4 regions of the Pseudomonas sp. AC172 genome follow, and region 2 is predicted to be linked to each of the others. Evidence: predicted binding sites of a transcription regulator. Region 2 holds the regulator's gene; each other region holds the start of a gene.

Region 1 (5,977 bases), 5.3 Mb from region 2:
GTAAGTCGTCGCTGGTCAACAGCCTGCTGCCAGAGGTTGAAACCCGCGTCGGGCCGTTGTCCGAGCTGTCTGGCCAGGGCACGCACACCACGACCACCGCGCGGTTGTTCCACTTCCCCGGCGGCGGCGAATTGATCGACTCACCGGGTATCCGTGAATTCGGTTTGGGCCACGTCAGCCGCGCCGATGTCGAAGCCGGCTTTATCGAGTTCGATGACTTGCTCGGCACTTGCCGTTTCCGCGACTGCAAGCATGATCGCGAACCGGGCTGTGCGTTGCTCAAAGCGCTGGAAGACGGTCGCATCCAGCAGCAACGGATGAACAGCTACCGCTCGATCATCGCCAGTTTGCCGGAAAACGGCTACTGAGTAGCCAGACACAAAAAAGCCGCGATCATCTCGCGGCTTTTTTTTGCCTCAAACGCTGGCGGGCGGTTTTGGCACGACCACTTTCGGCTCAGGCTTCTGAAACGCATACAGATGCTGACGCACAATCCCGCCCGGCAATTCCTTGCCGAACACGCCATAACGCACAGGCCATTCCTTTGGCGGTAGCTTGAACGTGCCGAATAGCATGTCCACCAGTGGCGTATGGATCGCGTAGTTTTTGTAGATGTAATCCTTGTGCCGGGCGTGGTGCCAATGGTGGTAGCGCGGCAGCACGATCAGGTAGTTCAGCCCGCCACCATTGATCCGCACGTTGGCGTGCGCCAGTACTGCCTGTACGCCGACCAGAATCACGTAGGCGTTGAGTGCCTGAGGCGCGAAGCCCAGCAACATCAGAGGCACCAGCACGCCAGTGCGGGTCAGCAGGATTTCGATGAAGTGCACGCGCGAACCCGCGAGCCAGTCCATGTGCGTGCTGGAGTGATGCACTGCGTGGATGCGCCACAGCCACGGCACCACATGGTAGAGCCGGTGCAGCCAGTATTGGCCGAGATCGGCGACCAGCACCGCGAGCAGGAACTGCACCAGCAGCGGCAGGCTTTGCACGCTGGCCTGCAAACTCGGCGACATCGCCCAACCGGCGATGTAACTCGAAGAAGCGGTGATGAAGATCAGGATGAACTGCACCAGCATGTGGCTGACGAAGAAGTAGGTCAGGTCGGTGCGCCAGTGCGGGCGCAGGATGTTTTGCTCGGGGTCCTTGGAGTAGAGCTTCTCGAGAGGAATGAACACGATCGCAGATACCAGCAACGCCAGCACAAACCAGTCCAGGCCCAGCGAGTACGGAGTCTGTCCGATCGAACTGACCTGGACATTGGTGCCACCGAGGAACACTGCCAACCCCGATGCAACCAGACCGGTAATTCCCAGGCGTTTACGTTTGTTGAGCAGGATATTCAGGGTGCCGAGGCTGAATGACAGCACTAGACCGAGCAACAGCGTGGTGCGCGCGAACTGCTCGTCATAGACCTTGCGCAGTTCGGCCGTGGTCAGCCATTCGGGAAACAGGAAGCAGAACACTGCCAGCAGGCTCAACAGCCCGAGGGTGGCTGAAATGTAGCCACTGACCCGCCCTTCACCAAACTTGAAGGGTGCGTTGCCGTGCCGTTGAAAATAGGCTTTGAGTCTTTCCATAACTGATCTTCCGTGATTGCGAAAACTGCGACTGGTGATTGCGACGCAGGCAGAAACAAAAAAGCCACGGTGACCGTGGCTTTTTGTGGATCACTGCTTGGGCGCGGGCGCCGGGGCAGTCGTTGGGGCCGTGGCGGGTGGCGCCGCACTGCCCGGCTCAGCCGGTTTCGGCGCCGCGTCGTCGAACAGGTTCAGCCGTTCGCGCAGTTCATGCGCCGGCACCGGTTGCTGATCCGCCGGCAGTGCATTCGGGTCGACCGGCGCTGCCGGAGCAGCACCGTTCTGACCTTGATCCGCCGGTTTCGCCGGATCCGCACCTTGCGCACCTTCGATCGCCGCCTGGGCTTTCTTGGTCAGCACCACAATGTCGATCCGGCGGTTGACCGGGTTGAACGGGTTTTCCTTGTCGAACAACGCCGACGAGGCATAACCGACAACCCGCGCCACTTGCGCATCCGGATAGCTACCGGCGACCAAGGCACGACGGGCGGCGTTGGCACGGTTGGCCGACAACTCCCAGTTACCGAAATCACCGGTACCGGTGTACGGCTTGGCGTCCGTGTGACCGCTGATGCTGATCTTGTTCGGCACCGCTTTGATGGTGTCGGCCATGGCCAGCAGGATGTCTTCGAAGTATGGCTTCAGGCGTGCAGAACCCGAGTCGAACATCGGCCGGTTCTCGGCATCCATGATCTGGATGCGCAAGCCGTTCGGCGTGATCTCGAAGAGGATCTGGTCCTTGAACTTCTGCAGTTGCGGGTTCTCGTCGACCTTGTTCTGCAGTTCTTGCAGGAGCAGTTCCAGACGTTCCTTCTCGACCTGCTCGGCCATGCCTTCAACCTGCTCGGTGTCGACCGTGACCTTGTCGGGCTGCGGTTGCGACTTCACTTCCGGGTTGAGGGTGTTTTCCGGCGCCAGAGTCGGCGTGCCGCCCAGGTCGATAATGTACGGCGTGCCGCTTTCGGAGAAGCCGACCGGGTCTTTGAAGTAACCGGCGATGGCGATCTTCTGCTCCGGAGTTGCCGTGGACAGCAGCCACAACACCAGGAAGAACGCCATCATCGCCGTGGCGAAGTCGGCGAAGGCGATTTTCCACGCCCCGCCGTGATGCCCGCCGGCTATGCGCTTGACGCGCTTGATGATAATCGGCTGATTATTTTCCATTTCTTAGCGACCGCGAACGGCTTGTTCCAGCTCGGCAAAGCTTGGACGGTGGGCCGGGTACAGCACCTTGCGACCGAACTCGACTGCCAGCGACGGTGGCATGCCGGAAGCAGAAGCGACCAGCGAGGCCTTGATGGCTTCGTAGACGTTCAGCTCTTCCTTGGCATCGTGGGCCAGGGAATGCGCCAGCGGGCCGAAGAAACCGTACGCCGCGAGAATACCGAAGAAGGTACCGACCAGTGCCGCACCGACGTGCAGACCAATGGACTTCTGATCACCTTCACCCAGCGAGGCCATGGTCACCACGATACCGAGAACCGCCGCAACAATACCGAAACCGGGCATGGCGTCGGCGATGCCGTTCACCGCGTGGGACGGATGCTCAAGGTCTTCTTTGAGGCTGTACAGTTCCATATCGAACAAGCCTTCCAGCTCGTGCGGGGCCATGTTGCCGGACGACATGATGCGCAGGTAATCGCAGATGAACGCAGTCATGCGCTCGTCTTTGAGCACCGCCGGATACTTGGCGAAGATCGGGCTCGCGGCGGCATCTTCGATGTCGCCCTCGATGGCCATCATGCCTTCGCGGCGGCTCTTGTTGAGGATCTCGTAGATCAGCCCGAGCACTTCCAGGTAGAACGTGTGGCTGAAACGCGAACTGAACATGCTCAGGGATTTCTTGAGCACGTGCATCGTCATGTAACCGGGGTTGGCCTGGAGGAATGCACCCAGTGCCGCACCGCCGATGATCATCACCTCGAAAGGCTGGATCAGGGCGGCAATCTTGCCGTGGGAGAGCACGTATCCGCCGAGCACGCTCGCGAATACGACGATGATGCCGATAATTTTAGCCATAGGTAGAAAGTACTTACTTAAGTCGGGTTCAAGGTCATATTCGGAAGTTAAAAAATCTCTTCTTCTACTTATCGGCAAAACTGCGCCAGACTATAGCCAGTTCAGGCGAAAAGCCAATTTAGCCCATGCCGGGCGCGTCTACAGTCAGTGAAGATCCCCTCCAGACATGGCTAATGAAACGAACGTCCCACACGCAAAACCGACCACGCTCGACGGCTGGGTCAAGTTGCTCGACAGCGTCCGCCTGCCCGTCCCGCAAGAGGCTCACGACAAGGTCTGCCGGGCGATCCGCGACAATCGCAGCTCGTTGCGCGACATCGCCGACCTGATGCAGGACAGCCCGGCGCTGGCCTTGAGCATCATTCGTGAGGCGAATCGTCACACCCACGGGACCATGGCCACGCCGGCAGAGAATCTTGAGGTGGCGATCAATCGTCTGGGCCTCGCCCGCACCGAAGAGCTGCTGGCGCGCCTGCCCGCCGAACCGCTGATACAAATTCCCAAAGCCCTGCGCCAGTTGCAGATGATCAGCCAGCACGCGACGCAGCAGGCCAACGGTTTTTTTGCCAGTCGCCTGGCGCGGCTGTGGCAAGACATTCATTGGGGCAGCCTGCTGTTTTTGTCGCCACTGTGGCCATTGGCGCTGACGTATCCGCAATTGCTCGAAGAGTGGGAGCTGCGGGTTATCCACAAGGGCGAATCGGCGCGCGTGGTCGAAAAACAATTGTTTGGTGTACGCCTGCTGAAAATCGCAGAAGCGCTGGTGCAGGCCTGGCACCTGCCGATCTGGGTGCAGCAGGGTTATAAACTGCTGCTCAGTGAACAGCGTGAACTGGTGAAAGTGCTGCGCATCGCCCGCGACAGCGAACATCCGCTGCGCCAGCAAAATCGCCTCGACGATGACCCGACGTTGCGCCGCTGGCTCAACCAGCCAGCCAACACCGTGCTGCTGGCCAACGGTCTGGCGCTGTCGGCGCAGCAGGCCTGGGACAGTCCGCACAGCGAACGCTGGCAGTATCTGACCAGCCTTTATCTGCAGATCTCGATGGATGAAGTGCAGCAACAACTGCATCAGCAGGCTGCCAACAGCGCCCGTTATCATGCGATGCCGGATCTGTGGCACCCGGCGGTTTCGCTGCTGTGGCCGTGGGGCACGCGGCGCTTGCCGGCGGGCATGTTGCCGGCCGCCGCGCCCTCCGCTGAAGACCTCGGTCAATGGCGCAAGCAATGCGCCGAACTGCTGGCCGAACCGAGCCGCTTCACCAATGCGATGAGCCTGACCGTCGCCGCTCGCGATGCACTGGTTGCCAGCGGCATGCGCCGGGTGATGATCCTGATGGCCGATCGCACGCAGTCGAGTCTGCGCGTGAATCAAACCGCCGGGCTGCCGAAAGAAGCGGCCGCCCTGAATTTTGTCGTCAGCCAGAGCAGCGTGCTGCAGCGGCTTTTGGCGCAACAAGCGCAAGTGCGGATTACCCCGGACAACAACGCACAATTCTCCGCGCTGCTGCCACCGGGCCTGCGCGCACTGTTTCGCGGCGAGCATCTGTTCCTGCGCTCGCTGGTGAACAACGGCCGGGTGATCATGATCGTCGTCGCCGATCAGGGCGGCGGGCCGTTCGCCGACATCACCGTGCAAGCCTTTGGCAAAACCGCGCAGTGCATCGAGAAAGCACTGCACAGCTTTAGCAGCCGTGGCCGATGAGGCTGCGCTACAATCCTCCCCTTTGTGCCCTGGAGACCTCACATGTCTGACTTCTCTGGCTTGCCGCTCGTCATCGAGCCGAGCGACCTGCTCCCGCGCCTCGACTCCCCTGAACTGATTCTGGTGGATCTGACCAGCGCTGCCCGCTACACCGAAGGTCATCTGCCCGGCGCACGCTTTGTCGATCCGAAACGCACCCAGCTCGGCCAGCCGCCGGCGCCGGGATTGCTGCCGGCCAAAGCCGATCTGGAAGCGTTGTTCGGTGAACTGGGCCATCGCAAGGACGCGGTCTACGTCGTGTATGACGACGAAGGCGGCGGCTGGGCCGGCCGCTTCATCTGGCTGCTCGACGTCATCGGTCACGACAAGTACCACTATATAGACGGTGGTCTGCCGGCGTGGCTGGCGGATGGCATGCCGATGTCGATCCAGGTACCGGCAGCCGTTGGCGGTCCGTTGTCGTTGACCCTGCACGAAGCGCCGACCGCCACCCGTGAATACTTGCAAAGCCGTCTCGGTGCTGCCGATCTGGCGATCTGGGACGCGCGCGGGCCGCTGGAGTACTCCGGCGAGAAAGTCCTGGCCGCCAAGGCCGGGCACATTCCGGGCGCGGTCAACTTCGAATGGACCGCCGGCATGGACAAGGCCCGTCAGCTGCGTATTCGCACAGACA
Region 2 (5,977 bases):
TATGGAAACCAAAGAGCTGGGCTGGGACGACGTAACGCCAATCGACATGATCGGCCTGGAAGTCGGCTATCGCTTGATTCCGCTGGTGGATCGCAATCAGGGCGGGCAATTGCTGGCGCGGATCAAGGGCGTGCGCAAGAAGCTCTCGCAGGATCTGGGCTTCCTCATGCCAACTGTGCACATTCGTGACAACCTCGATCTGGCGCCCAGCGCCTATCGCCTGACCCTGATGGGCGTGATCCTCGCCGAAGCCGAGATCTATCCGGACCGCGAACTGGCGATCAACCCGGGCCAGGTCTACGGCACACTCAACGGTATCAACGCCAAAGATCCGGCTTTCGGCCTGGAGGCGGTGTGGATCGAAATCAGCCAGCGTGCCCAGGCACAATCCCTCGGTTATACGGTGGTTGACGCGAGCACCGTGGTCGCCACGCACTTGAACCAGATTCTGTACAAGCACTCCAGTGAGCTGATCGGCCACGAAGAAGTGCAGCAACTCATGCAATTGCTGGCCAAAAGCTCGCCGAAACTGGCAGAAGAGCTGGTGCCGGGCGTGGTCTCGTTGTCGCAGTTGCTCAAAGTGCTGCAAGCGCTGCTCGCCGAACACGTGCCGGTGCGCGATATCCGCAGCATTGCCGAAGCCATCGCCAACAACGCCGCGAAGAGTCAAGATACCGCCGCGCTGGTGGCTGCTGTGCGGGTCGGCGTATCACGCGCCATCGTCCAAAGCATTGTAGGCACTGAGTCGGAGCTGCCTGTGATCACCTTGGAACCAAGGTTGGAACAAATATTGCTCAATAGTCTGCAGAAGGCAGGACAAGGCTCGGAAGAGGGCGTTCTGCTGGAGCCAAGCATGGCCGAGAAGCTGCAGCGTTCGCTCATCGAAGCGGCGCAGCGTCAGGAAATGCAAGGTCAGCCGGTGATCCTTTTGGTCGCTGGCCCGATCCGCGCGATGCTCTCGCGCTTTGGCCGCCTCGCAGTCCCTGGGCTGCATGTGCTGGCCTACCAGGAAATACCGGACAACAAGCAAGTGACCATCGTTGCGACAGTAGGGCCCAACGGCTGAGGTAGTGGTTTATGCAAGTTAAGCGTTTCTTTGCCGCCGATATGCGTCAGGCCATGAAGCTGGTTCGTGATGAGCTGGGCGCTGATGCCGCCATCATTGGCAACCGCCGCATTGCCGGCGGTGTTGAGCTGACGGCGGCACTGGATTACAAATTGTCGGCGCTGGCGCCACGGGTTCCGAACATGGAGCTCGAAGACGAGCTGCGCAAGACCCAATCGCGCATCGTCACCGCCCAGGCCGAGTTGAGCCTGCGGGGCGAAGCCGACGGCAACAGCAATCGCCAGATTTTCGCCGGGCTGCCGTTGACGGCTGGCCTGCCTTTGACCGCCGCAGAACCGCTGAGCGAGCCGACCTACGCCGCTCCGGCGCGTCCGGCCCCGGCGCCTGCGCAGTCTTCCGGCGGTGTTGATCCGCGTGCACTGGATTCGATGCGCTTTGAATTGAACAGCCTGCGCGAGCTGATGGAAGTCCAGCTCGGCACCCTGGCCTGGAATCAGCTGCAAGGCAGCCGTCCGGCGCAAGCCAATCTGTATCGCCGTCTGCAACGTATCGGTCTGTCCGGGCCGTTGTCGCGCGATTTGTTGGCGATGATCACTGATATCGAAGAGCCGCGTCAGGCCTGGCGCATGCTGCTCGCGCACCTGGCACGGATGATTGCCGTACCGGAAGTCGAGCCGCTGGAAGAGGGCGGTGTGATTGCCATGGTCGGCCCTGCCGGCATGGGCAAGACCACCACGCTGGCCAAGCTTGCCGCGCGTTATGTGCTGAAATACGGCGCGCAGAATGTGGCGCTGGTGAGCATGGACAGTTTCCGTATCGGCGCGCAGGAACAACTGAAGACCCTGGGGCGCATTCTCAATGTGCCGGTGACTCACGTCGATCCTGGCCAATCGTTGGTGCAAGCGCTGGATCCACTGCTGCGCAAACGCGTGGTGTTGATCGATACTGCCGGCCTGCAAGCCAGCGATCCGGCCCTGCGCATGCAGCTCGAAAGTCTGGCCGGTCGTGGCATTCGCTCAAAAAATTATCTGGTCTTGGCAACCACCAGCCAGAAACAGGTTCTAACCGCCGCTTATCACAGTTACAAGCGTTGCGGGCTCGCCGGGTGCATCCTGACTAAACTGGATGAAACGGCCAGCCTTGGCGAAGTGTTGAGCCTGGCGATCAGTCATGAATTGCCGGTCGCGTACCTGACCGATGGCCCACGGATTCCGGATGATCTGCATCTGCCGCGCCGTCATCAACTGGTCAGCCGCGCCGTCAGCGTGCAAATGCAGGAAGAACCCAGCGAAGAAGCCATGGCCGACATGTTCGCTGATATCTATCACAGCCCGACCAAGCAGGTAGGCTGAGGTATTCATGAACAGTTTTTGTACCTACATCGATGGTCTGCCATGCATTGTTCCGGTTGTGAACGCGCAGCCAGTAATGTGGCCTCCGTCTATGCAAGACAAGGTAAAGAAATAACATGGGCAGCATGCATCCCGTACAGGTGATCGCGGTGACCGGCGGCAAAGGTGGCGTCGGCAAGACTAACGTGTCAGTGAACTTGTCCCTGGCGCTGGCAGAGCTTGGCCGTCGGGTCATGTTGCTGGACGCCGATCTGGGGCTGGCGAACGTCGACGTATTGTTGGGTCTGACCCCTAAACGCACGCTGGCCGACGTCATCGAAGGCCGTTGCGAATTGCGCGACGTGCTGTTGCAAGGCCCCGGTGGCATTCGCATCGTCCCGGCCGCGTCCGGCACGCAGAGCATGGTGCACCTGAGCCCGGCGCAGCACGCCGGCCTGATTCAGGCATTCAGCGACATCGGCGACAATCTCGACGTATTGGTGATCGACACCGCTGCGGGTATTGGTGACTCGGTAGTCAGTTTTGTCCGCGCCGCGCAGGAAGTGTTGCTGGTGGTCTGCGACGAGCCAACCTCGATCACTGACGCCTACGCACTGATCAAACTGCTCAACCGCGACTACGGCATGAACCGCTTCCGCGTGCTGGCCAACATGGCGCAGAGCCCGCAGGAAGGGCGCAACCTGTTCGCCAAGTTGACCAAGGTCACGGATCGCTTCCTGGACGTGGCCCTACAATACGTCGGCGCCGTGCCTTACGACGAAAGCGTGCGTAAAGCGGTGCAGAAGCAGCGTGCGGTGTACGAAGCCTTCCCGCGTTCCAAGTGCGCGCTGGCGTTCAAGGCGATCGCGCAGAAGGTCGATACCTGGCCGCTGCCCGCCAACCCGCGTGGCCACCTTGAGTTTTTCGTCGAGCGCCTCGTGCAGCAAACGGCAGGGCCCGTGCTATGACCGCAAGCGGTATGAACTACTACAAGAAGTCGGCACGTGACGCGCAGTACGAACTGATCGAGCGTTACGCGCCACTGGTCAAACGCATTGCCTATCACTTGCTGGCACGGTTGCCAGCGAGTGTGCAGGTCGAAGACCTGATTCAGGCCGGGATGATCGGCCTGCTCGAAGTCTCGACCAAATACGACGCCAGCAAAGGCGCCAGTTTCGAAACGTACGCGGGCATACGAATCCGCGGCGCGATGCTCGACGAAGTGCGCAAAGGGGACTGGGCACCACGCTCGGTTCACCGTAATACCCGTATGGTCAGCGACGCGATTCGCTCAATTGAAGCTAAAACCGGCCGTGATGCTAAAGATCACGAGGTTGCGGCCGAACTCCAATTGAGTCTCGACGATTACTACGGGATTTTGAATGACACCTTGGGCAGTCGCCTGTTCAGTTTCGACGATCTGTTGCAGGACGGCGAACACGAAGGGCTGCACGAGGATGGCGCGAGTGCTCATCTCGAGCCGTCGCGCGATCTGGAAGATGAACGCTTCCAGGCAGCGCTGGCGGACGCGATTGCCAATTTGCCGGAGCGTGAGCGACTGGTGTTGGCGCTGTACTACGACGAAGAGCTGAACCTCAAGGAAATCGGTGAAGTCCTTGGCGTCAGTGAATCGCGGGTCAGCCAGTTACACAGCCAGTGCGCGGCCCGTTTGCGGGGGCGTTTGGGGGAGTGGCGAGCGCGCTGAAGGCAGTGTGGGGACACTGCGAACGAGGCTGGTGCGGTGATGAACGGCACCGGTCTTGCTCTGTTGTGCTCCAGACAGTCTTCGAGTGCTGCGCCGATTGATTGAAGTGGCGCGTCCAGGTGCTGGGCGCGTTTAAGACTGCTTGGAGGTCGAATTGAACAAAGACATGAAAATCCTCATCGTTGATGACTTCTCAACGATGCGGCGGATCATCAAGAACCTGCTGCGTGATCTTGGGTTCACCAACACCGTCGAGGCTGACGATGGCGTGACTGCCATTCCAGTGCTCAACAGCGGAAGCATCGACTTTCTGGTAACGGACTGGAACATGCCGGGCATGACCGGTATCGACCTGCTGCGCCACGTGCGTGCCGATGAAAAACTCAAGCACCTGCCAGTGCTGATGGTGACTGCAGAAGCCAAGCGCGAGCAGATCATCGAAGCCGCTCAGGCCGGTGTGAACGGCTACGTAGTCAAACCTTTCACGGCTCAGGCGTTGAAAGACAAAATCGAGAAGATTTTCGAACGCATCGGCTGATGAACGCGCGGGGGAGCTATGGAGCATAACGAATCTTCACAGGGCGATTTCGAGTCGACCCTGAAAAAACACGCGGTCGAACTGGTCGAGAGCCTTGAAAAAGGCAGGTTCGGCGACGCTGTGCAACTGATCCATGAGCTCAATCAGACCCGTGACCGCGGCCTGTATCAGGAAGTCGGCAAGCTCACACGTGAACTGCACAGTGCGATCGTCAACTTCCAGATCGACCCGAACATGCCACAGGCTGAGGAAGTGTCGCAAATCACCGACGCCACCGAACGCCTGGGCTATGTGGTCAAGCTGACAGAAGCCGCGGCCAACCGCACCATGGATCTGGTGGAAAGCGCCACGCCGGTGGTCAACAGTCTGGCTGATGAAGCCCAGACCTTGAGCGCCGATTGGGGTCGCTTCATGCGTCGCGAGGTCGGGGCTGAAGAGTTCCGCGAGCTGGCGCGCCGGGTCGACGGTTTTCTGTCACGCAGCAGCACGGACAACCGTGCGGTGTCGAGCAATCTCAACGACATCCTGCTGGCCCAGGATTACCAGGACCTGACCGGTCAGGTGATCAAGCGTGTGACCCAACTGGTCACCGAAGTCGAAAGCAATTTGCTCAAACTCGTGCTCATGGCCAGTCAGGTCGACCGCTTTGCGGGCATCGAACATGACCGCGCCGCGATGCTTGCAGAAAAAGATCCACAAAAACATCTCTCGCAGGGTGAAGGTCCGCAGATTCATGCCGATAAACGAGAAGACGTTGTGTCCGGTCAGGACGATGTGGACGATTTGTTATCCAGCCTCGGGTTCTAGAGTTTTGGAATTTTAGGTTTTTTGGGTTTTTAGACCTGTAGGAGCACCCCATTAATGAGCTTCGGCGCCGATGAAGAGATCCTTCAGGATTTCCTGGTTGAGGCCGGCGAGATTCTTGAGCAACTGTCCGAACAACTGGTCGAGCTGGAAAGCCGCCCGGATGACGCAGATTTGCTCAACGCAATTTTTCGCGGTTTCCACACTGTAAAAGGGGGCGCCGGCTTCCTTCAGCTCAATGAGCTGGTGGAGTGCTGTCACATCGCCGAAAACGTGTTCGACATCCTGCGTAAGGGTGAGCGTCGCGTTGATGCAGAACTGATGGACGTTGTCCTCGAAGCACTGGACGCGGTGAACAGCATGTTCACTGAGGTTCGTGAGCGTGCGCCGATCACCGCTGCCACCCCGGAACTGCTGGCCGCCCTGGCGCGCCTGGCCGAACCGCAATCGGCGGACGCCGCCCCGGCATCGCCGGTGGCCGAGATGATCGAAGAACTGGTCGTCGAAGGCGACTCGTCGGGCGACATCACCGA
Region 3 (5,977 bases), 1.3 Mb from region 2:
GGAATCGCCGGTGGCGACGGAATGGAGACAATCCTACGCAAGAAACCAATGGATGATTAGACGCCTGAAATGCGATAGTTTGTCCCACTGATAGAACAGTTGGATTTCCCTATGCAAGACCTCAACGATCTCTACTATTTCGCCAAAGTGGTCGAGGCCGGCGGGTTCGCGGCGGCCGGGCGTTTGCTGGGCATTCCCAAGTCGCGCCTGTCGCGGCGCATCGCCGAACTGGAAGAGCGCCTCGGCGCACGCCTGCTGCAACGCACCACTCGACAACTCAATCTCACCGCTGTTGGCGAACGTTATCTGCGTCACTGCCAGGCCATGTTGCTGGAAGCGGAAATGGCCGACGAGGCGGTGGCGAGTATGTCCAGTGAGCCGCGCGGTCGCCTGCGAGTTTCCTGCCCCACCGGTCTGGCCCGGGAAATGTTGCCGTGGGTCATCAGCGAATTTTTAGGCAAATTTCCGCAGGTGCAACTGGAAGTCGTCTTGCTCAATCGCCGGGTCGATCTGGTCGGCGAAGGCTTTGATGTGGCGCTGCGCGTGCGTGAACACGGTGACGAAGATCCGTTACTTGTGACCCGGCGCTTGCGGCAGGCGCAAATGGTCGTGGTGGCCAGTCCGGATTTTGTACGGGAGCAATCGATCAACCATCCGCAAGACCTGAAAAATCTACCGGTGCTCGGCGCGCTGGAGGCGGACCGTCTGGTTCATGTGCGCCTGCTTGATCAACAGGGTGAAAGCTTCGAGTTGAACATGGAGGCACGACTGGGCATCGATGACTTTATTGTGCGCAAAGCCTGCGTGCTGGCCGGTCAGGGTTTCACCTTGCTGCCGATGATGTACTGCGAAGAAGAACTGAGAAACGGCGCGCTGGTGCAATTGCTGCCAGAGTGGTCGCTGCCCGGCGGCTGGCTGCAAGCGGTGTATCCGCATCGACGCGGAGTGATGCCGGCGGTGCGCGCGTGGATCGATCATCTGGTCGAATCGTTCAATGCCTGTGGGGAGCGATTGTTATGAGCAAAGGAAAGATGAACGAAGCCGACGTAGCGGCGTTCTGCCTGGCATTGCCGGGCGCTCGGGAAGATTACAAATGGGGCGGCGTGCGGGTGTTTTCGATTGCCGGCAACAAGATGTTTGCCTTGCAGGGGCTGCGTGGGGATTCGCTGGCGTTCAAGGTCGACAAGGATCTGTTTCTCGGCCATTGCGACCGTCCGGGCATTCACCCGGCGCCGTATCTGGCGCGGGCGCAGTGGATCATCATGCACCCGCCCTACCCGTTGGCTGCTGAGGAGTTGCGCGGGTTGTTGCAGCGTTCGCATCAACTGGTTGTGAGCAAGTTGCCAAAGAAAACCCAGGTGGGATTGTTGCTTTAACCCCCACCCCCCTGTGGGAGCGAGCCTGCTCGCGAAAGCGGACTTTCATTCAACGATAATGTTGCCTGACATGGCCTCTTCGCGAGCAGGCTCGCTCCCACATTGGTTTTTTGCAGTTCTTTAGAACAGCGTCAGCAAGTTCGAGCCGAGAAACAGCTGGTCGATCCAGAACACCTGATGCAACACCACAACCACCCAGAACAGAATCTGAAACGAGACTTTGCGCGTCTTGTGCCGGAACACCTGCTGGGCGATCAACGCGCCCGGCCAGCCACCGGCCAGTTCCACCGCGTGCAGGATGTTCTCCGGGGTGCGCCAGGCATCAGCGCGAGCCTTGCGCTTGTCCGCCCAGTACATAAAGAACGCCAGCACGCTGACGACGCCATAAGCGGTCAGCGGCACCCGTGAAATCCCGCGCAGCCACATCGACACTGAGCCGAACAACGGCAGCGCGCAGACGATCAGCAGAACCAGCAGTTTCAGCTTCAGATGCTGGATATTGTTGCCGCCCGAAGGCCGCCCTTCGGGCCGGCGTGCGCGGGAATCACTCATGGTTTGGCCGCCGCCCAATCGATCCAGCCAAACTGCCACGTCGCCAGAATCACCAGACCAAACACGATCCGATACCAGGCGAACGCCGCGTAGCTGTGGCTGGCGATGAACTTGAGCAAGCCGCGCACGGCAATCATGGCGAAGATGAACGCGGTGACGAAACCGATGGCAAACACCGGAAAGTCCGCCGGCACAAACAGGTGGCGATACTTGTAGCCCGAGTAAACCGCCGCCCCAACCATGGTTGGCATGGCAAGGAAGAACGAAAACTCGGTGGCGGTCTTGCGCGACAGGCCGAACAGCAAGCCGCCAATGATCGTCGAGCCGGAACGCGAGGTGCCGGGAATCATCGCCAGGCACTGGGCGAAGCCGACTTTCAAGGCGTCTTTCCAGGTGATCTCGTCGACTGTTTCAGCGTGCACTTCATGCTGACGCTTTTCCGCCCACAACATGATGACGCCGCCCACGACCAGCGCGGTCGCGACGGTAATCGGGTTGAACAGGTATTCGTGGATCAGGTCGGCAAAAATCACCCCCAACACCACCGCCGGTAAAAAAGCGATCAGCAGGTTGGCGGTAAAACGCCGTGCGCTCGGCTGGGTCGGTAAACCGATAACCACGTCGAGAATCTTGCGCCGAAACTCCCAGACCACCGCGAGGATCGCGCCGAGCTGGATGATGATATTGAATGCCATGGCCCGTTCGCCGCCAAAATTCAGCAAGTCGGCAACGATGATCTGGTGTCCGGTACTGGAAATGGGCAAAAACTCCGTCAGCCCTTCTACAACTCCTAGTATCAGTGCCTGCAAGGCCGTCCAAAGATCCATCAATCCCCCAAAGAGCGATGCGCTTCGGCATGCCCCGATAGTATTTTTCTAGCGTTCACTGCGATCAGCGTAGCTGGTTATGGCTGTACCGATTCCGCACGCACAGGATCCACACGAAACGGTCAAAATTCCGTGAAATATCAATTTGGATTCAGGTTTTCACGCGCGGAGCCGAAATCCTAACAGACAAGCCTTAATAGCGCTGCCGCGTTATACGACTTGGGTCGCGTATGCCCGCTCACAAAATCGTGGTTGGATGCTGGCGGTCGTTTATTACAAGAAAAAGAATCCGGAGTGACAGCGTTATGAACAGCTTGCGCAGTGTGTCGATCAGCCGACGCTTGTGGCTCATCTTGATTGTGGCGGTGGTCATGTTGCTGACCTTGGGCGTGTTGATGCTCAAGCAGATTCACGACGACCTCTATCACGCCAAAGCCCAGAAAACCCAGCACGTGGTGCAGACGGCCAGCGGCCTGCTGACCTATTACCACGACCTCGAAACCGCTGGCACGCTGACTAAAGAGGCCGCGCAGAAACAGGCGCTCACCGCGATTCGCGGCTTGCGTTACGACCAGAGCGATTACTTCTGGATCAACGACCTCACACCTGTGATGGTCATGCACCCGACCAACCCGAAACTCGAAGGCCAGAACCTCTCGGCGATCCGTGATCCGGACGGCTTTGCGGTGTTCAACGAAATGGTTGCCATCGCCAAGGCCAAAGGCGCCGGTATGGTCGACTACCGTTGGCCGAAACCGGGTGCCAGTGAGCCTGTGGCCAAGACTTCTTACGTGAAACTGTTCGAACCGTGGGGCTGGGTGCTCGGCTCCGGGGTTTACGTCGATGATGTGCAGGCGGAATTCCAGGGTCAGGTGATCAAGGCTACGGTCATCGGCCTGGCGATTGCCGTGATCATGGCGTTGTTGGTGATCCTCATCGCACGCAGCATCGTCCGTCCGCTACAGGAAACCGTGAACGCCATGGCCAACATTGCCAGTGGCGAAAGCGACCTGACCCGCAGTCTGGATACCCATGGCAAGGATGAAGTCACTGAACTGGCGCATCACTTCAATGCTTTTACCGCCAAACTGCGTGGCGTTATCGGTGATTTGCAGGTGTCGGCCAGCGCCTTGGGCCAGTCGTCCAGCGAACTGGGCAACGACGCTTCGCAGGCGCAGCAGCGCAGCCAGCAGCAATCGCAGCAGATGGAACTGGTGGCCACCGCGATCAACGAAGTGACCTATGGCGTGCAGGACGTGGCGAAGAACGCCGAGCACGCCGCCGCCGAAATGCGCGATGCCGAAGCGCAGGCGCAACAGGGCCAGATCAATATCGACGGCAGTTTGCAGCAGATCGACAAGCTGTCCGGGACCATCGATCAAGCGGTTGAAGTGATTCGCACCCTCGCGGCCGAAAGCACCCAGATCGGCAGCGTACTGGAAGTGATCCGCTCGATTGCCGAGCAGACCAACCTGCTCGCGCTCAATGCCGCGATCGAGGCGGCGCGGGCCGGTGAGCAAGGTCGCGGGTTTGCCGTGGTGGCGGATGAAGTACGCTTGCTGGCGCAGCGGACGCAGAAATCGACAGCGGAAATCCAGTCGATGATCGAGCGCCTGCAGAACCATTCCGAGGCGGCCGTGAAGGTGATCGGCGACAGCAGCAAGGCGTCGCAATTGACCATCGAACAAGCCGGGCTGGCCGGGGCGAGTCTGAATGCCATTGGCCAGGCACTGCGCAATCTCAATGGTCTGAATGCGTCGATTGCCAGCGCTACATTGCAGCAGGCGCACGTGGTTGAGGACATTAACCAGAACGTCACTCAAGCGGCCGGCCTCTCGCACAGCACGGCGATCGCGGCCGAACAGTCGAGTGCCGCCAGCGTACGCCTCGGCCAATTGAGCGAACAACTCAACGGCCTTCTGCGCCAGTTCCGCGTCTGACCCATGTAACTCTGGTGAGCCCACCCCTCACCCCAGCCCTCTCCCGGAGGGAGAGGGGGTCGACCGAGGTGTCTCAAGCTATACGTCGACCTGAAAAATCGAGTCGATTATGGATTCAACCAAGATCGTTCAGGCCGGCGCAGCTCCAACGCATCCCCCAATCAGTCCCCTCTCCCTCTGGGAGAGGGTTAGGGTGAGGGGCTTTTGATCTACAGCGGTCATCAGTACCTAGCCCAATGCAGTACAATCCGCCCCCTCCTCAATTCCCCCCAAGGAACCCCCATGTCCGGGCTTGAACTGTTTGCCGCCGCCCTCGGCGTGATCGCCGTCTGGCTGACGGTCAAACAGAATCCGTGGTGCTGGCCGATCGGGCTGGTCATGGTCTTGCTCTATAGCTGGATCTTCTTCGAAGTGAAGCTGTATTCGGACATGTTGCTGCAAGTGATTTACGCCGCGCTGCAAGTCTATGGCTGGTGGCAATGGACCCGCGCCGGGACGATGCATGACGGCCGCGAGGTCACCCGCCTCGGTCACCGTTCGCTGTTGATCGGCCTGGGTATTGGTGCCGTCGGCAGTGTCTTGCTCGGCGCGGCCATGGCGCACTGGACCGACGCCGCGCAACCGTGGCTGGATGCCGCGCTGACCGGTTTCAGTCTGGTCGCGCAACTGTGGATGGCGCAGAAACGCCTGCAATGCTGGGCGCTGTGGTTCGTGCTCGATGTGAACTTTGTCGGCTTGTTCGTCTACAAAGGGCTGTACCTCACCGCTGCGCTGTACGCTCTGTTCACCCTGCTGGCGATTCAAGGCTTTCGCGAATGGCGCGCCGATCCGGCGTTGCGCACATGAAGGTCGTGGTCCTGACCGGGCCCGAATCCACCGGCAAGAGCTGGCTGGCGGCGGGACTGCAACAACGCTTTGGCGGCTTGCGCGTGGATGAGTACGTGCGCCGGTTTATCGAACTCAATCCCCGTGACACCTGTCTGGCCGACATCCCTGAAATCGCTCGCGGTCAACTGCAATGGGAAGGTCAAGCGCGGGCGCAACAGCCGTCCCTGCTGATTCTCGACACCCATCTGTTGAGCAATATTCTCTGGAGCCAGACGCTGTTCGGCGACTGTCCGGCCTGGCTGGAATCCGAATTGTTGGCGCGGCATTACGACCTGCACCTGTTGCTGTCCCCGGAACAGATTGACTGGACCGATGATGGTCAACGTTGCCAGCCGGATCTGGACGAGCGACTGGCGTTTTACCGAGCCACGCAAAACTGGCTGGAAAACCACCA
Region 4 (5,977 bases), 3.3 Mb from region 2:
GTATTTATAAGTGTCAAACCTAAGTTATTGAATAATATATGAAAATTAATCGGAATAAGAATGTTTGTGTTCCGCGTCTAGACGCTAAGCAATTGATTTGAAGGCATAAAAAAACCGGACATAAGTCCGGTTCTTTGAAATAGGGGGTATTACGCGGCAGTAAATTCGACCGGATAGGGGATCGCAGCCTGGGCCGTTTGCAGCTTGGTCAGGGTTTCGCGGACCACTTCCTTGGCAAGGCAGGCACATTTGCCGCATTGGCTGGCGACGCCGGTGGCCTGGCGGACTTCTTTATAGCTGCAGCAACCTTCATAGATCGCTTCGCGGATCTGTCCGTCGGTGACGCCAGTGCAGAGACAAACATACATAAGTGAGAACCGTCGCTGGTTGTGACTCAATTGCGATGGATCTTAATGTTAACGAGAATGATTGTCAAAGTGCTTTCGGAACGCTTCAGCTGATTAACAGCCATGACTGACGAACGGTATTTGCTGGCGATTTGCCTGGCCCCGTAAATGCAGCGCCGTTATGCGCCTGCTTTGAAAAACCGTTAAGGACAGGCCAAATTCGCAGTGTATGATGGTCGGCCCTTGCGAAGGGGGTTCGTGTCACAGGGCTGTCGCCTGAGGGTGGCAGGCTGGCGCGGACCCTGAACTTCAAGTTTTTACACCAGGAGATATCAATGAGCGTACTCGTAGGCAAACAAGCCCCTGACTTCACCGTCCCGGCCGTACTCGGCAATGGCGAGATCGTTGACAGCTTCACCCTGTCCTCGGCCATCAAAGGCAAATACGGCCTGGTGTTCTTCTACCCACTGGACTTCACCTTCGTCTGCCCGTCCGAGCTGATCGCTCTGGACAACCGCATGGCTGACTTCAAGGCACGCAACGTTGAAGTGATCGCTGTGTCGATCGACTCGCACTTCACTCACAACGCTTGGCGCAACACCCCAGTGAACAATGGCGGCATCGGTCAGGTGAAATACACCATGGCTGCCGACATGAAGCACGACATCGCCAAGGCTTACGACGTTGAATCCGAAGGCGGCGTGGCTTTCCGTGGCGCGTTCCTGATCGACGACAAAGGCGTGGTTCGTTCGCAGATCATCAACGACCTGCCGCTGGGCCGTAACATGGAAGAGCTGATCCGTCTTGTCGACGCTCTGCAATTCCACGAAGAGCACGGCGAAGTCTGCCCTGCCAACTGGAAAAAAGGCGACAAAGGCATGAACGCTTCGCCAGAAGGCGTTGCTGCATACCTGACCGAAAACGCTGCTGCCCTGTAAGGCGCAACGTCGAGGTACAAAAAACCGGCCCATGTGGCCGGTTTTTTTATGCGTGGGATTTACCCGGCGACCATCAATCAGTCGTCGAAGTCTTCCCAGCCGCCCATCTGTTTCCAGCGATTGACGATGCCGCAGAACAGCTCAGCGGTTTTCTCGGTGTCGTAACGCGCCGAGTGCGCCTCACGGCCGTCGAAGTCAATGTCGGCGGCCTGGCAAGCTTTTGCCAGTACGGTTTGACCGTACGCCAGGCCGGCCAGCGTCGCGGTGTCGAAGCTGGAGAACGGGTGAAACGGGTTGCGTTTCATGTCCAGTCGCGCGACCGCAGCGTTGAGGAAGCCAAGGTCGAAGCTGCTGTTGTGGCCGACCAGGATCGCGCGCTTGCAGCCGTTGGCCTTCAGCGCCTTGCGGATGCCGCGGAAGATGTCGGTCAGCGCGGTTTCTTCGCTGACGGCCATGCGCAGCGGGTGATCCAGTTTGATCCCGGTGAACTCCAGCGCTGCTGCTTCAATGTTGGCGCCTTCGAACGGCTCAACGCGGAAGAAGTAGGTGTGATCCGGGTAAACAAAACCCTTTTCATCCATGGCGATGGTGGTCGCAGCAATCTCCAGTAATGCATCGGTGGCCGAGTTGAAGCCGCCGGTTTCTACGTCGACGACAACCGGCAGGTAGCCGCGAAAGCGTGCTGCCATCGGGTGACGGGAACCGCCACCGCCACTTTGACCGTCCAGTTCGTCGTCGAAATGGTCTTCACTCACGCGTGTTCCTCCAGCAGGCGCCAGCGCAGTTTTTCACCGGCGCGCAGCGGGATAACGGTCAGCTCGCCAAACGGCAGGCTGGTCGGGGCGGTCCATTCTTCACGAACCAGGGTGATGCGATCGGTGTTTGCCGGCAGGCCGTAGAAACGCGGGCCGTTGAGGCTGGCGAAGGCTTCGAGCTTGTCCAGCGCGTTACGCTGTTCGAAGGCTTCGGCATACATTTCGATGGCGGCGTACGCGGTGTAGCAGCCGGCGCAACCGCAAGCGGCTTCTTTGGCGTGCTGCGCGTGTGGCGCCGAATCAGTGCCGAGGAAGAACTTCGCGCTGCCACTGGTGGCAGCGTCGAGCAGGGCTTCCTGGTGCGTATTACGCTTGAGGATCGGCAAGCAGTAGAAGTGCGGCCGAATCCCGCCCACCAGCATGTGGTTGCGGTTGTACAGCAGGTGATGCGCGGTGATGGTCGCGCCAACATTGGCCGAAGCCTCGTTGACGAACTGCACGGCGTCGCCGGTGGTGATGTGTTCGAACACCACTTTCAGCGTCGGAAAACGCTCCACCACGCGGCGCATGTGCTCATCGATGAAAATCTTTTCGCGGTCGAACACATCGACGTCGCCACGGGTGACTTCACCGTGGATCAACAGCGGCATGCCAACTTCGGCCATGGCTTCGATTGCCGGCAGAATCTTGTCGATGCTGGTCACGCCGGAATCGGAGTTGGTGGTCGCACCGGCCGGGTACAGCTTGGCGGCGTAGACAAAACCACTGGCCTTGGCCTCACGAATTTCTTCGGGCTGGGTGCGGTCGGTGAGGTACAGCACCATCAGCGGCTCAAAGCGACTGCCGGCCGGGCGGGCAGCGAGAATCCGCTGGCGATAGCCGTCGGCTTCAGCGGCGTTGCGCACCGGAGGTACCAGGTTGGGCATGATGATGGCGCGACCAAAAGTGCGCGCAACATCGGCAACGGTATTGGTCAACACGGCACCATCGCGAAGATGAATGTGCCAGTCGTCGGGACGCAGCAGGGTCAGGCGGTCGGACATGAGGGGATTCCAGGCGGGTCAAACTGAGGCGAATGCTACCGGAAAAGACTCTTGCAGGCACTCGCTATCAAGTTTTGCCAGAACCTTCCGATATCCCGTAGGTATGCCGTAAACATAGTGTGAATCGGTCTTTGTGTTTCAGAAGCCAATGGAGCCTCCCGTGCGCCAGCGTTATTTAGCCTTGCTCAGTGTGTTTGCCAGCCTTCCCGCGATGGCGCTCACGTACCAGACCCGTCTGGAGAACATTGAGTGGACGGTCGCCGGCGACAAGTTCGAATGTCGTCTGACCCAGCCGATCACCGATTTCGGCTCGGGTGAGTTCGTGCGCAAGGCGGGCGAGCAGGCGATCTTCCGTCTGAACGCCTACAACGCCATGCTTGGCGGTGGTTCGGCGACGTTGCTGGCGGCGGCTGCACCGTGGCAGCCGGGTCGTGGTGACATCAATCTGGGCAACGTCCGGCTCGGCAGTGGCAACGTGCTGTTCAGCAGTTCGCAGTCGCAGGCCGGAGGTCTGATCAGCGGCCTGCTGGATGGTCGCAGTCCGGTTGTACGTCGTGCGTCTGGCGACGGACGCGTCTCGGAAGTGCGTTTATTGCCGGTGAAATTCAGCAAGGCGTTTAACGACTATCAGACCTGTGTAGCGAAATTGCTGCCGCAGAATTTCGACCAGATCAAACAATCGCAGATCGGCTTTCCCGGCGAGGGCGTTGATCTGGACGCCGCCGCCAAGGCCAAGCTGCAAGTGATGCTCGAATTCATGAAGGCCGATCCAACGGTCAATCACATCGAACTCGATGGCCACTCGGACAACAGCGGCAATCGCCTGACCAACCGTGAACTGTCGCGCCGCCGAGCACTGGCAGTGGTCGACTTCTTCAAGGCCAACGGCATTCAGGAATCGCAGATCACCGTGCGCTTCCATGGCGAGCAATACCCGATTGTGCCGAACACCAATGCGGCCAATCGCGCGAAGAACCGTCGGGTCAATGTCAAACTGGCGCGCGTGGCGCCGACAAGCCCCGTACCTGCGCCTCAAGCGAGCACGCCAGCCAGCACTGCAGCGACTTCCTGACCCGCCGGTCATCGTCGCGCTCTCGACAGATTCTGTCGCTTTGTCGTCTTAAGCTGTCGCGCCTCTGTAAATTATCGCGTTTGGGCGGTAGACTCCTCGGCTTTCCGTAGAACCCCGTGGAGTGATGGCATGGCGGACGTAAACAAGGTCGTTCTGGCGTATTCCGGCGGCCTGGACACTTCGGTGATCCTCAAGTGGCTGCAGGATACTTATAACTGTGAAGTGGTGACCTTCACCGCTGATCTCGGTCAAGGCGAAGAGGTCGAGCCGGCCCGCGCCAAGGCTCAGGCCATGGGCGTCAAAGAAATCTACATCGACGATCTGCGCGAAGAGTTCGTGCGTGATTTCGTGTTCCCGATGTTTCGCGCCAACACCGTTTACGAGGGCGAGTACCTGCTGGGTACTTCCATCGCACGTCCGCTGATCGCCAAGCGTTTGATCGAAATCGCCAACGAAACCGGCGCTGACGCCATTTCCCACGGCGCTACCGGCAAGGGCAATGACCAGGTACGTTTCGAACTGGGTGCCTATGCGCTCAAGCCAGGCGTAAAAGTGATCGCCCCTTGGCGCGAGTGGGATCTGCTGTCCCGCGAGAAGCTGATGGACTACGCCGAGAAGCACGCGATCCCGATCGAGCGTCACGGCAAGAAGAAATCCCCGTACTCGATGGACGCCAACCTGCTGCACATCTCCTATGAAGGCGGCGTGCTGGAAGACACCTGGACCGAGCACGAAGAAGACATGTGGAAATGGACCGTCTCCCCGGAGAACGCTCCTGACAAACCACAGTATCTGGAACTGACCTACCGTAACGGCGACATCGTTGCGCTGGACGGCGTCGAAATGACTCCGGCCACCGTGCTGGCGACGCTGAACAAGATCGGTGGTGCTCACGGTATCGGCCGTCTCGACATCGTCGAGAACCGTTACGTCGGCATGAAGTCCCGTGGCTGCTACGAAACCCCGGGCGGCACCATCATGCTGCGCGCTCACCGCGCCATCGAGTCGATCACTCTGGACCGCGAAGTCGCTCACCTCAAAGACGAGCTGATGCCGAAATACGCCAGCCTGATCTACACCGGTTACTGGTGGAGCCCAGAGCGTCTGATGCTGCAACAGATGATCGATGCTTCGCAGGTCAACGTGAACGGTGTAGTTCGCCTGAAGCTGTACAAAGGCAACGTGATCGTCACCGGCCGCAAGTCCGACGACTCGCTGTTCGATGCCAACATCGCGACCTTCGAAGAAGACGGCGGTGCTTACAACCAGGCCGACGCGGCGGGCTTCATCAAGCTCAACGCGCTGCGCATGCGCATTGCTGCCAACAAGGGCCGCAAACTGTTTTAAGCGTTGCAGACTGACGCACAATGAAAAGGGCGGCCCTGTCATCGAGACAAGGTCGCCTTTTTGCATCATTCCTTGTCGACTTCAGCTTGAACCCAGGTGCTGTTCTTCGCCTGTGTGGCTTCGACTCATCTTTCATGCTCGCCCCAGTAGCGTCACGGCTTGTGAGCACAGGTTATAAACAATACAAAGCGTTTTTCCTGAGCCTTTCTTGACGTGTTTGATCTGCACAAGTGCATGCTGCGTCAGTACGACGTCCGATACGTGATTGGAAAGAAACACAACCATCCGTGGAATTTTCCTGTCGAGGTTGCGGATATTTTCCAGAATGGTGGCTAATTCTCTTGATGCATCGATATCCCGTGCATCGATGAGGTGCAGGTCGCTGACACATGCAGGCAACTGAATGTTGTGCTGAACAATCTGGCTCGATTTTGTGTTGATGTCGGGCGGCGGATCAGGTGCGTTGTGGACTTTG

What was found. The regulator FliA, encoded in region 2, starts transcription of late flagellar genes. The targets are predictions, from matches to a motif close to CTAAAGTTTNNNNNNNNNNNGCCGNTAA.
Region 1: motA (flagellar motor stator protein MotA) is a predicted target of FliA. The motif match lies at 3,668-3,695, and genes of this name have one in related genera.
Region 3: ACZ0A4_RS08670 (methyl-accepting chemotaxis protein) is a predicted target of FliA. The motif match lies at 2,906-2,933, and genes of this name have one in related genera.
Region 4: ACZ0A4_RS17725 (flagellar protein MotY) is a predicted target of FliA. The motif match lies at 3,150-3,177, and genes of this name have one in related genera.

The regions. Positions count from the first base shown of each region.
Region 1 is NZ_OZ409868.1:5,939,237-5,945,213, reverse strand. Features, by position in the region: gene rsgA (small ribosomal subunit biogenesis GTPase RsgA) at 1-368, shown strand, start outside; gene ACZ0A4_RS26815 (sterol desaturase family protein) at 417-1,580, opposite strand; gene motB (flagellar motor protein MotB) at 1,671-2,744, opposite strand; gene motA (flagellar motor stator protein MotA) at 2,748-3,599, opposite strand; gene ACZ0A4_RS26800 (HDOD domain-containing protein) at 3,766-5,304, shown strand; gene rhdA (thiosulfate sulfurtransferase) at 5,347-5,977, shown strand, end outside.
Region 2 is NZ_OZ409868.1:654,265-660,241, forward strand. Features, by position in the region: gene flhA (flagellar biosynthesis protein FlhA) at 1-1,066, shown strand, start outside; gene flhF (flagellar biosynthesis protein FlhF) at 1,078-2,418, shown strand; gene fleN (flagellar synthesis regulator FleN) at 2,535-3,365, shown strand; gene fliA (RNA polymerase sigma factor FliA) at 3,362-4,102, shown strand; gene ACZ0A4_RS03080 (chemotaxis response regulator CheY) at 4,269-4,640, shown strand; gene ACZ0A4_RS03085 (protein phosphatase CheZ) at 4,659-5,447, shown strand; gene ACZ0A4_RS03090 (chemotaxis protein CheA) at 5,502-5,977, shown strand, end outside.
Region 3 is NZ_OZ409868.1:1,932,165-1,938,141, reverse strand. Features, by position in the region: gene ACZ0A4_RS08690 (LysR substrate-binding domain-containing protein) at 112-1,020, shown strand; gene ACZ0A4_RS08685 (MmcQ/YjbR family DNA-binding protein) at 1,017-1,376, shown strand; gene ACZ0A4_RS08680 (DUF1294 domain-containing protein) at 1,497-1,928, opposite strand; gene ACZ0A4_RS08675 (undecaprenyl-diphosphate phosphatase) at 1,925-2,755, opposite strand; gene ACZ0A4_RS08670 (methyl-accepting chemotaxis protein) at 3,061-4,695, shown strand; gene pnuC (nicotinamide riboside transporter PnuC) at 4,978-5,541, shown strand; gene ACZ0A4_RS08660 (AAA family ATPase) at 5,538-5,977, shown strand, end outside.
Region 4 is NZ_OZ409868.1:3,934,285-3,940,261, reverse strand. Features, by position in the region: gene ACZ0A4_RS17745 (bacterioferritin-associated ferredoxin) at 150-368, opposite strand; gene ACZ0A4_RS17740 (peroxiredoxin) at 683-1,285, shown strand; gene rnt (ribonuclease T) at 1,363-2,040, opposite strand; gene pyrC (dihydroorotase) at 2,037-3,083, opposite strand; gene ACZ0A4_RS17725 (flagellar protein MotY) at 3,244-4,155, shown strand; gene ACZ0A4_RS17720 (argininosuccinate synthase) at 4,285-5,502, shown strand; gene ACZ0A4_RS17715 (hypothetical protein) at 5,635-5,977, opposite strand, start outside.